DNA from 3 places in the Arthrobacter sp. NyZ413 genome. Region 3 is predicted to be linked to each of the others. Evidence: riboswitches for the same ligand, from Rfam matches in the RefSeq annotation. Region 3 holds a riboswitch; each other region holds the start of a gene.
The links. Region 3 has a riboswitch for cyclic di-AMP ahead of ABCW42_RS04590 (NlpC/P60 family protein). Riboswitches for the same ligand answer to the same signal wherever they lie in the genome.
Positions count from the first base shown of each region.

Region 1: it holds a riboswitch for cyclic di-AMP, as region 3 does, so the genes downstream of both, ABCW42_RS02700 (hypothetical protein) here and ABCW42_RS04590 (NlpC/P60 family protein) in region 3, are expected to answer to the same signal.
Region 2: it holds a riboswitch for cyclic di-AMP, as region 3 does, so the genes downstream of both, ABCW42_RS19325 (hypothetical protein) here and ABCW42_RS04590 (NlpC/P60 family protein) in region 3, are expected to answer to the same signal.

Region 1 covers NZ_CP155434.1:548,188-551,429, forward strand. Annotated here, with positions in the region: gene ABCW42_RS02695 (glycosyltransferase) at 1-806, opposite strand, end outside; gene ABCW42_RS02700 (hypothetical protein) at 938-1,675, opposite strand; cyclic di-AMP (ydaO/yuaA leader) riboswitch at 1,679-1,853, opposite strand; gene ABCW42_RS02705 (HAMP domain-containing sensor histidine kinase) at 2,018-3,242, opposite strand, start outside.
Region 2 covers NZ_CP155434.1:4,139,682-4,142,923, forward strand. Annotated here, with positions in the region: gene ABCW42_RS19315 (helix-turn-helix domain-containing protein) at 1-112, shown strand, start outside; gene ABCW42_RS19320 (ATP-dependent DNA ligase) at 114-1,178, opposite strand; cyclic di-AMP (ydaO/yuaA leader) riboswitch at 1,344-1,489, shown strand; gene ABCW42_RS19325 (hypothetical protein) at 1,494-2,531, shown strand; gene ABCW42_RS19330 (6-phosphofructokinase) at 2,666-3,242, opposite strand, start outside.
Region 3 covers NZ_CP155434.1:941,638-944,879, forward strand. Annotated here, with positions in the region: gene ABCW42_RS04580 (metal-dependent transcriptional regulator) at 1-190, shown strand, start outside; cyclic di-AMP (ydaO/yuaA leader) riboswitch at 343-559, shown strand; gene ABCW42_RS04585 (M23 family metallopeptidase) at 562-1,380, shown strand; cyclic di-AMP (ydaO/yuaA leader) riboswitch at 1,526-1,694, shown strand; gene ABCW42_RS04590 (NlpC/P60 family protein) at 1,699-2,469, shown strand; gene ABCW42_RS04595 (HNH endonuclease) at 2,727-3,227, shown strand.

The sequences.
Region 1 (3,242 bases), 390 kb from region 3:
AGCCGGACCATGCCGCGGATGTCCGCCAAGGCGGTCCGCACGACGTCGACGCTCGAGTTGGGATCGTCGATCCAGTCAACCGGCACTTCGTGGACGCGCAGCCCGCACCGTTCGGCGAGGACCAGGAGTTCGGTGTCGAAGAACCACGAGTTGTCCATGGTGTGCGGGAGGATCCGCTGGGCCACATCGGCGCGGATCGCCTTGAAGCCGCACTGCGCGTCGCTGAAGCGGGCACCCATGAAGGAGTGCAGCATCAGGTTGTAGCTGCGCGAGATGAATTCGCGCTTCGGCCCGCGGACAACCCGCGAGTTACGCGTCAGCCGCGTGCCGATCGCGAGGTCCGAGTGGCCGGAAATCAGGGGCGCCAGGAGCGGCGCGAGAGCTGCGAGGTCGGTGGAAAGATCCACGTCCATGTAGGCCAGGACGGGCGACGGCGAAGCGAGCCACACCTTGCGCAAGGCATTGCCTCGCCCCTTTTCCGCCAAGTGGACAACCACGAGCTCCGGCAATTCCCTGGCCACGCGCTCGGCGATCTTCAGGGTGTTGTCCGTGCTGGCGTTGTCCGCCACCGTGATGCGGAAGCCATGCGGGAAGGAATCGCGCAAATGGCCGTGGAGCCTGCGCACGCATTCTTCGAGGTCGCGTTCCTCGTTGAATACCGGGATGGTGACATCGAGGACGGGTACGGCACTGCGGATGTCTACCGGGCCGCGCCGCACACTGGTCATGGTCCGGTTGTCGGGAAGGCCCGGCGGCACCACCGCGGGGTCCTTATGGGTTCCTGTGGTGGGTTCGATGAGCGTCATGTATCAAGGTTCGCGCGTCCGAATTTGAAGGCTTTAGGCGGAACCTGTGACGCACCTGTGGAAGTCGGGGGATACCCGTTAACCACGTTGAGGTCCATCCCGGGAGGGACGGACCTCAACGCAAAGCGGTTTCAGTACCAGTTGTTGACGAGGTGGAATGCCCACGCCGCGGACGGCGAACCGTACCGTTCCTTGATGTAGTTCAGGCCCCAGCGGATCTGGGTCTGGTAGTTGGTCTGCCAATCGGCGCCCTCCGAAGCCATCTTGTCGCCGGGCAAAGACTGCCCAATGCCGTAAGCGCCGCTCGAAGAGTTGACGGCCGTGGTGCGCCAGTCCGATTCCTTGTTCCACAGGGTGATCAAGGCCGACATTTCGCCCGGGCCCCAACCGTAGGAGGGCAGGATGCTTGCGGCGTAAGCCTGGGCACCCGCGGGATCGTCGACGGCAACCGGGACAACGGGGGCGGCAGGTGCAGCGGGAGCTGCCGGGGCAGGTGCTGCCGGTGCGGCGGGCGCGGGTGCGGCAGGCGCAGGCGCGGCAACTGGAGCAGCGGACTTCGACGGGGTGGGAGCCTTGCTCGGCGACGCGGAAGGGCTCGGCTTGGCGCTCGCGGTGGCGCTTGGGCTGGCTGTTGCCGTGGCCGTTTGCGATTCGGCCGTGCGGCTCATGTCCTGGCCGCCGAATGCCCCGGCTTGGCTGGCGGCGCCGGCGCCGAGGAATACCGCGACAACGCTGGCGACGACCGCCATGCGCTGGCCCGGACCGAGGTTGGCGGCAGCTCGCTTCAGGGTGGAACGTGACTTGTTATTCCGGGCATATTCGCCGCGGTGGCGCGCAACAGAGCGCGACTGATTCCTGGAATCAGACATGGTTGATTGCCTCTCGACGCCTGCGGAGTTAGCTGTCGGATTCGGATGAGGTCATCCGGCCGTTGCCATCGAGAATCGTGGCGTTGCGGCTTCACCCCTAGGGCCGGCTCAACAAGAGCGCTTGCCCGGAGACCTGGGTCCCCCGTCTCTGCCTGCAGTGTTGGAGCGCCGGAGAGGGGCAGAGCTCGGCGCCTGCCCGGCGGTGGCCGTATGTAACCGGCGCACCTATTCGACGGTACAGGAGGTTTCCGCTTAAGTCACATTTAGGTAACAAGAGATCACGACGCCGGTGCGTCGAGTTGCGCGCGACGCGCACCGCAGTCGTACTTTTTCGATGGCCTTTCAGGCCATGGCGGGCCTCAGCGCCGGAAGGCGCACCGCGAACTCGGTCCGGCCGGGCCGCGAGACCACTTCCACGGTACCCCCGTGGGCTTGGACGATCGATTCCACAATGGACAGCCCAAGGCCGGACGTGCCCTCGGAACCCGAACGCGCGGCGTCGGCGCGGGCGAAGCGCGAGAAGATCCTGCTGACGAATTCGGGCGGGATGCCGGGTCCGTTATCGGTGACAGTGACCACCGCGCTGCCATCGGCCGAGCGCATCACACCCGTGACAACCGTGGTCCCGGACTCCGTATGCTTGCGGGCGTTGGAAAGCAGGTTGGCCAGGACCTGGTGCAATTGCGTGGTGTCGCCGCGGACCGTGATGGGTTCGTCGGGCAGCTTCAGTTGCCACACGTGCTCCGGCGCCATCACTTTCTCGTCACTGACGGTTTCTATTACCAGCTGGGTCAGGTCCACCTCGGTGAATTCGGGTGCCTTACCTTCATCCAGCCTGGCCAGCAGCAGGAGGTCCTCCACCAGGGTGGTCATGCGTTCGGACTGGCTTTGGACGCGGCCCAGGGATTTGCGCCCGTCTTCGGTAAAGGTCTCGGTCATCCGCAGCAACTCGGTGTACCCGCGAATGGCCGTGAGGGGCGTGCGAAGTTCGTGCGAAGCGTCGGCCACGAATTGGCGCACCTTCGTCTCGCTTTGCTGGCGCGCCTCCAAAGCGTTCGAGACGTTGTCCAGCATGAGGTTCAACGCGTGGCCAACGCTGCCCACTTCGGTGCCCGGGTGGGCCGCCGACGCCGGAACGCGGACCGCGAGGGCCACCTCACCGGCGTCGAGGGGTAGTTTCGATACCTTCGTGGCGACGTCGGAAAGCTGCTCAAGGGGACGCATGGTGCGCCGGATCAGCACGGTTCCGGCAAGCCCGATCAGCATGAGCCCGGCCAGGGACACGATGACCATGGTCCACACGAGGGAGGCTTCGGTGCTTTCCTTCGCCGCGAGCGGCAGGCCCGTGATGCTCACATCGCCATACGGCGTCGGGGTGGCGACCAGCCGGTAGCCGCCGTTGGACAAGGTCCGATCCACGGGCCGCCCATTAGCCGGGAGCGCCAGGAGGATCGCCGCATCGCTCGGAGACAGGGCGCTGCGCGTGGCGTCCGAAGAAAGGAAACCCGCACTGCTCACCTGACCGCCAAGGATCCGGGCGTTCAGCGTTCCGATGCTTTGGCCGCGG
Region 2 (3,242 bases), 1.2 Mb from region 3:
AACGCACCGGCGCATCCGGCTCGCGGACGTCATGGCCTGGCTGGACAAACAAAAGCGTTCCCAGGAAGAGTCCGCGGCCTCGGTGAACCCGGACCAGGGACACGAAGGGTAGGTCAACGCAGCGGCAGGACCTCCCCAAGGTCATAATCGGCTGATACCTCCAACTGCGCGTAAGTGCAGCTTTCCGGCTCGCGGTCCGGGCGCCAGCGGCGGAACTGGGTGGTATGCCGGAATCGGTCGCCTTCCATGAAGTCGTACGCCACCTCGACCACGAGTTCCGGGCGGAGCGGCACGAAGGAAAAGTCCTTGCCGGCGCTCCACCGGCTGGGCCCGCCAGGCATCCGGGAGGCGGAGGAACCTGAACCTTGCCCCGCCCAATCTCCCCAAGGATGTTCGCCAAGCCCGGTCTGGTACGGCTCGAGTTCGGCCACCAGGCTTTGGCGTCGCGCCATGGGGAAGGAAGCCACAACGCCCACGTGCTGCAACCGTCCTCCGTCATCGTAGAGGCCCAGCAACATCGACCCGACCACCTTGGCCGTTTTGTGCCAGCGGAATCCCGCCACCACGCAGTCCGCCGTCCGCTCGTGCTTGGTCTTGAACATGACCCGCTTGTTCGGCTGGTAGGTTCCGTCGAGCGGTTTGGACAGCACGCCGTCGAGCCCTGCTCCTTCAAGGAGCGCGAACCACTCTTGGGCCCGGCTCAATTCCTGGACGGCGGGCGTGACGAAAACAGGCGCCTTCGCCCCCGCCAACGCGCCCTCGAGGGCGGCGCGCCGCTCGGCGAAGGGCCGGTCCATGAGGTTCTGGTCGTCCAGCGCGAGGATGTCGAAGGCAATGAATGACGCTGGCGTGTTTTTCGCGAGCAGCCGCACCCGGCTCTCGGCCGGATGGATCCGCTGCTGAAGCCCTTCGAAGTCAAGGCGGGTGCCCGAGATCAGGACGATCTCGCCGTCGACCACGCATTTGGGCGGAAGGTTCAGGCGCAGGGCGTCGATGAGCTCGGGGAAGTACCTTGTCATCGGGCGTTCGTTGCGGCTGCCAAGGATGATCTCGTCGCCATCCTTGAAAACGATTGTCCGGAAGCCATCCCATTTCGGCTCGAAGTGCCCTACGTCAGGGATCGAGGGAACAGGCTTGGCGAGCATGGGCGGGATCGGCGGCATCACTGGCAGCTCCATACGACCCTGTTCTACCCGCATGCCGGCATGGAAAGCTAGCCTTGCGCGGATTCCAGTAACCATCCCGTTACCTAAATGTGACTTTGCCTCCAGCCTCCTGTACGGTCGAAGGGCGCTCCATTCCCCAACTGGGGCGCTTCCGGGCTGACGCCGAGCTCTGCCGCAACCCGGAATCCGCCAGACCCGCGGCAGAGACGGGGGACCCACAGTCTCCGGGCCTACCCTCCATGGGCCCTCGGGGTGAAGCCGCCCAGCGGCCGGACGGCCTCGTCCGAACCCGACAGCTAACCTCGCAGGCGTAGAGAGGCAACCACCATGTCCCCAACCATGGATCAGCCGCGCCGCGCCCAAAATCCGGCCGGACCCACCAAGCCAAGCGGTCGCCGTCGGGCCGAACCGAGCGCACCTTCGGTTCCCGCTACTTCTTTCGAAAGTACGACGGCGGCACCCACCACGCGCGCGGCCGCCCGGGCCGCTGAGCGCAAGAGGGCCGCCGAAGCGGGCCAGGCGCCTGCCGCGTCCACCACGCCAGGACCCCCGACGGTGCCGCTCCCCGTGGCGGCGGCAGAGTCCACAACCGCTCCGGTCCGCAGCAGCATCGCCCCGGCGTCGTTCTCGGGCTCGTCGTTCAGCAAGGAACCGCACGCCGTCCTGAAGAAGGCAGCGAACTTCAAGGCCATGAGCCAGCGGATGGCGGTAGTGGCGGGCGCCGTCGGCCTCGTCCTGACGGCAAGTTCGATCGGTCACGCGCTTGAATTGCCGCTGTTCAATACGGATAGCCAGACCCAGGATTCCGGCGACACCGGAGACCAGAACTCGCCGGAGAACGCAGCCCCGTCCACGGGCGCGAGCACCACCCCCGGCACGACGACGACACCGACCGCGACGTCCAAGGCCACCAACGCGAGTCAATCCGCCGAGGCGAACCATCCCGCGCAAGGCTCATCTTCCAGCAGCGGTTCGGAGCGGGTAGCCACCCCGCCCATCCGTATCCAGGTGCCGGGCGTGACCCCGTCGGCACTTCCGCCGAGCCTCGCGCCGATCGTTCCCGCGGTGCCGGCACCCGCTGTTCCGGCCGTGCCGGCGCCCGCCGATCCCGCGCAACCGGTTGTTCCGAGCCCGACGCCATCCGACCCCGGCACGTCCGGGCCGCGGTATCCGAGGCCGACGCCGAGCCCCACGGATCCTTCAACCCCCACTCCGACGCCGAGCGATCCGGGTTCCCCCAACCCTCCCGGCCATTCGAAGCCGCGGCCCTCAGACCAGAGCAGCATCGCCTCGACTCCGGCACCCACTGACTCCACCGACGGCTTGGCGTCGATCTTGAGCGCCGCGTCGGGAGCGCTGCTATGAGGATGGGTTGGCATCGGCCACACTCGTCCGGTTGGCACGGCCGCGTCTGCAGGCACAGCCTCACCGCCACGTTCCGACGCCGGCCGGCCGAGTGGCGCTGCCAGCTCAGGCCGCGTTACTGACAGGCAGTATTCCTAGCCGAAGAGGACGGCGGCTTCGTCGTAGCGGTGCTGGGGGACGGTCTTGAGCTTGCCCAAAGCCGATTCGAAGGCAACATGCTCAATATCCGTGCCCTTGAGGGAAACCATATTGCCCCACCGGCCTTCGACCACCGAGTCGATGGCGGCCATGCCGAGGCGGGTGGCGAGGACCCGGTCGAAGGCCGAGGGGACGCCGCCGCGTTGGATGTGTCCCAGGATCGTGGCACGGGTTTCGATGCCGGTGCGGGCCTCGATCTCCGGAGCCAACTGGTCGGCGATGCCGCCGAGGCGCGGGCGGCCGAAGGTGTCCAGGCCGCGTTCGGAATGGGGCGCTTCCATGTGGTCCGGCACGAAGCCTTCGGCTACGACCACGAGGGGTGCGCGTCCGCGGTCGTGGGCTTCCTGGACCCATTTGGAGATTTGTTCGATGCTGACCTTTTGTTCCGGGATGAGGATCGCGTGGGCGCCGGAGGCCATGCCGGCGTGCAGGGCGATCCAGCCGACGTGGCGGCCCATGACTTCGGCGATCATGCAGCGGTGGTGCGATTCGCCCGTGGTGCGGAGCCGGTCG
Region 3 (3,242 bases):
CCGCCTGGCCGAGCCCATCCAGGTGGAACCGGAGTTGCTGGTCCAGCTGGACGAGGGCGGAATCCGGCCCGGGGCCAGGGTTTCCCTGGAGCGCGTCGGCGAATACATTTCGGTCCGCGTTCCCAACATCGACGGCGCCCTCGAACTGCCGCCGGAGGTAGCTTCGCACGTCTTTGTCACGGTGGCTTAGCGCGCCTGCAGGACCTTCGCCGGGCTACTCGCCAGAGCGCTCGCCGGACCGCTTCCGGAAAGATAACGAAATTATTACTACAGGGGTTAATCCCCTATAGTTAACCACTAGCGCCGATACCAAAGCGTTACCTGATCCGGAGCCTAGTTCTGCCAGCGGATCAGCTGGATTAGTCCATTCACTGGCAGAAGCGGGGGAACCATCAGCGGTTGCCGAAATGCAGCCTTGGGGTGAAGTCCGCAGCGGAGAGCAAATCACGGGACCCTTGACCGGGCTGCCCGCGTTCGGTGCTCCTCTACGCGGACCGGGTCTTCGAACTCTCTGACCCGAATCCGACAGCTAACTTCGCAGGCTTGTTAGAGAGGAAAATCTTGAGCACGCAGACCACCAGGGGCCGCAGACGCGCGTCCGTGCCTACTGCTGAGCTGCGAACCGCGCACGTTCCGCCGCAAGGCCGCCCTCGGGATTCGCAGCGCGAAGTGCGCCGACGCAAGGGCCCCTTGCGTCAAATGGCCGAGTTTGCCGCAGCCAGCGGAGTGGGCCAAAAGGCTGGCGTGGCCCTCGCGGTCACGGGCCTCGTCCTGACCGTCACGATGCCGGGCACCGGTGCCCTGACTGCTACGTCAGAATCGGGCCAGGCCTCGTCCGCCGTTGGGACGCAGCCCGAGATTCCAGCGTCCGCCAGCGCCACCATCGACTTCAGCCGGGCCGCGGTTTCGACGACGGCGGACCCGGACAGCCGGCTCAAGCAGCTCTTGAGCGCGCAATCGGTCGGCTCAATCCAGGCTTCTTCTTCAAAGGGCACCCTGGGTGCCCCTTTGGACACCTTGGTCGCGTCGTCGCCGTTCGGCTACCGCGTGAATCCCATTACGGGTGCCGTGGGGGAATTCCACCGTGGCCAGGACTTCGTGGCCCAGTGCGGGACCCCCGTGCACGCCGCTGCGGCCGGGAAGGTAACGTTCGCCGGCTGGCACCCTTATGGCGGAGGAAACCGCGTTGTGGTGGATCACGGTAACGGTCTGGAAACGACGTACAACCATTTGTCGGCGTTCAACGTCAAGGTGGGCCAGGCGGTCAGCCGCGGAGACGTCGTCGCCTTGAGCGGAACCACAGGCGCCTCCACCGGTTGCCACCTGCATTTTGAAGTGATGGTCAACGGCGATGTCGTTGACCCAATGGGCTGGCTCTAGCCAATCCGATGGTCGTCTATCGCATGATTGTCACGCTCCGTGACCTGAATGTGACTTTCGCTCCAAACTCCTGTACCGTCTAACTCGCATCAACTTTTAGAGAGTTGATGCACCCGGGTGGATTGCCTAGCTCTGCCACTGCCCGGGTCTCCGTTCGCAAAACATCGTCTGGCAGAGGCGGGGGACCCACTTTTGGTCATCTTCACGGATGGCCTTGGGGTTAAGTCGTGCGCGATTCCGGAAGGAAGAGCGTGCGGCCGGATGACTCCCATCCGAATCCGACAGCTTACCTCGCGGGCATAGGGAGAGGCCTTTCACGTGTCTTCACGCTCTACTCTTGCGCGCCACCGTGCCGCGGTCACTAAGACCAACTCGCTTGCCGTTATCGCAAAGACGGTCGGCAGCAACGCCGGTGGCGTAGGCCGTCAGGCAGCCGTTATCGCGGCTGCGTCCGGACTGGTCCTTACCAGCGGTATCGCAGCAAACGCTGCCGAAACCAACGTCCCCCGCGAATCCACTGCGACCTCCACGCTGGAAGTCCAGTCCGTCGCCCAAGCCAGCATCGCGGCCGACTCCTCGGTTGCCATCAAGTACGAGCGCCCGGTTGTTTCCACCGAAGCCGCTCCTGTCGCCCAGGCTCCGGTAGCCGTCCAGGAAGCAACTCCCGCGACGCAGACCGACGCTCCGGCCGCCACCACCGGCGGCGTCACGGCAACCCTGGCAGTTTCCACTCCTTCCCCTGCCGCGAAGCTTGCCAGCGGCCAGGGCGCAGCAATTGCCGCCGCTGCCTACGCACAGCTCGGCGTTGCCCAGGACTGCACCGCCCTGGCCACCAACGCACTCGCTGCCGTCGGTATCCACTTCCACGGCTGGCCGGCAGACTACCTTTCCCTTGGCCGCACGGTCAGCGCCGCTGAAGCTCAGCCGGGCGACCTCGTCTACTACCAGAACGGCGGCATGGGCATGGCCCACATCGCTGTCTACGTCGGTAACGGCATGGCTGTCCACGGTGGCTGGAACGGTGGCACCACCGCCCTGTACAGCGTCAACGTTGGTTCGGGCCCGGTCTTCATCCGCGTCGGCGGCTAATCAGTTTTTTACAATGTCCCCGCTGCCTTTCGGCAGCGGGGACATTGTCTTTAATCGCGCCGTCACGGGTTCCCCTCCCCGTGCCCGCCGCATGTCCGGCACGTGAACATTGCCCTACAGTCTTCCGGAACCGGCCTGTGGATTCGTTGATTTGGCAATTGAATGCTTACTCTTGTCATGTCGATCCACAGCCCGTACATGCAGAGGGCAGCCGGCCCTCGCGCCCCTGACGGGTGCGGCCGTGAAGAGGTACGTGCATGCGCACACTCGTTCTGAATGCTGGATATGAACCGCTGGCGGTAGTAACCTTCCGCCGGGCGCTGGTCCTTGTGCTTACGGGAAAAGCGAGCGTAGTGGCCGAAGGCGACGAGCCTGTCGTCGGGCCACAGGAGATTCTCGGACGACCCTCCGTGATTCTTCTCAATCGCTACATCCGCCCAAGGTACAACCGGATCACGGCGGTCACTCGCCGCGGCGTGCTGCGCCGCGACGGACACCGTTGCGCCTATTGCGGGAAAGCAGCCCACACTATTGACCACGTCCACCCCAAATCCAGGGGCGGCGCGGATTCCTGGGAAAACCTCGTGGCGGCGTGCCTGCGGTGCAACAACGCCAAGAGTGACCACACACCGGCCGAGATGGGCTGGAAGCTGAGGTTCACTCCCGCGCCACCCACCGGGACAATCTGGCAAATCAAAGAGCTTGAGAAACCTGCGCCTGCATGGGATCCCTTCCTCTTGCCCGAATCGGCGGCCTGATCCGGAATTGAGGCT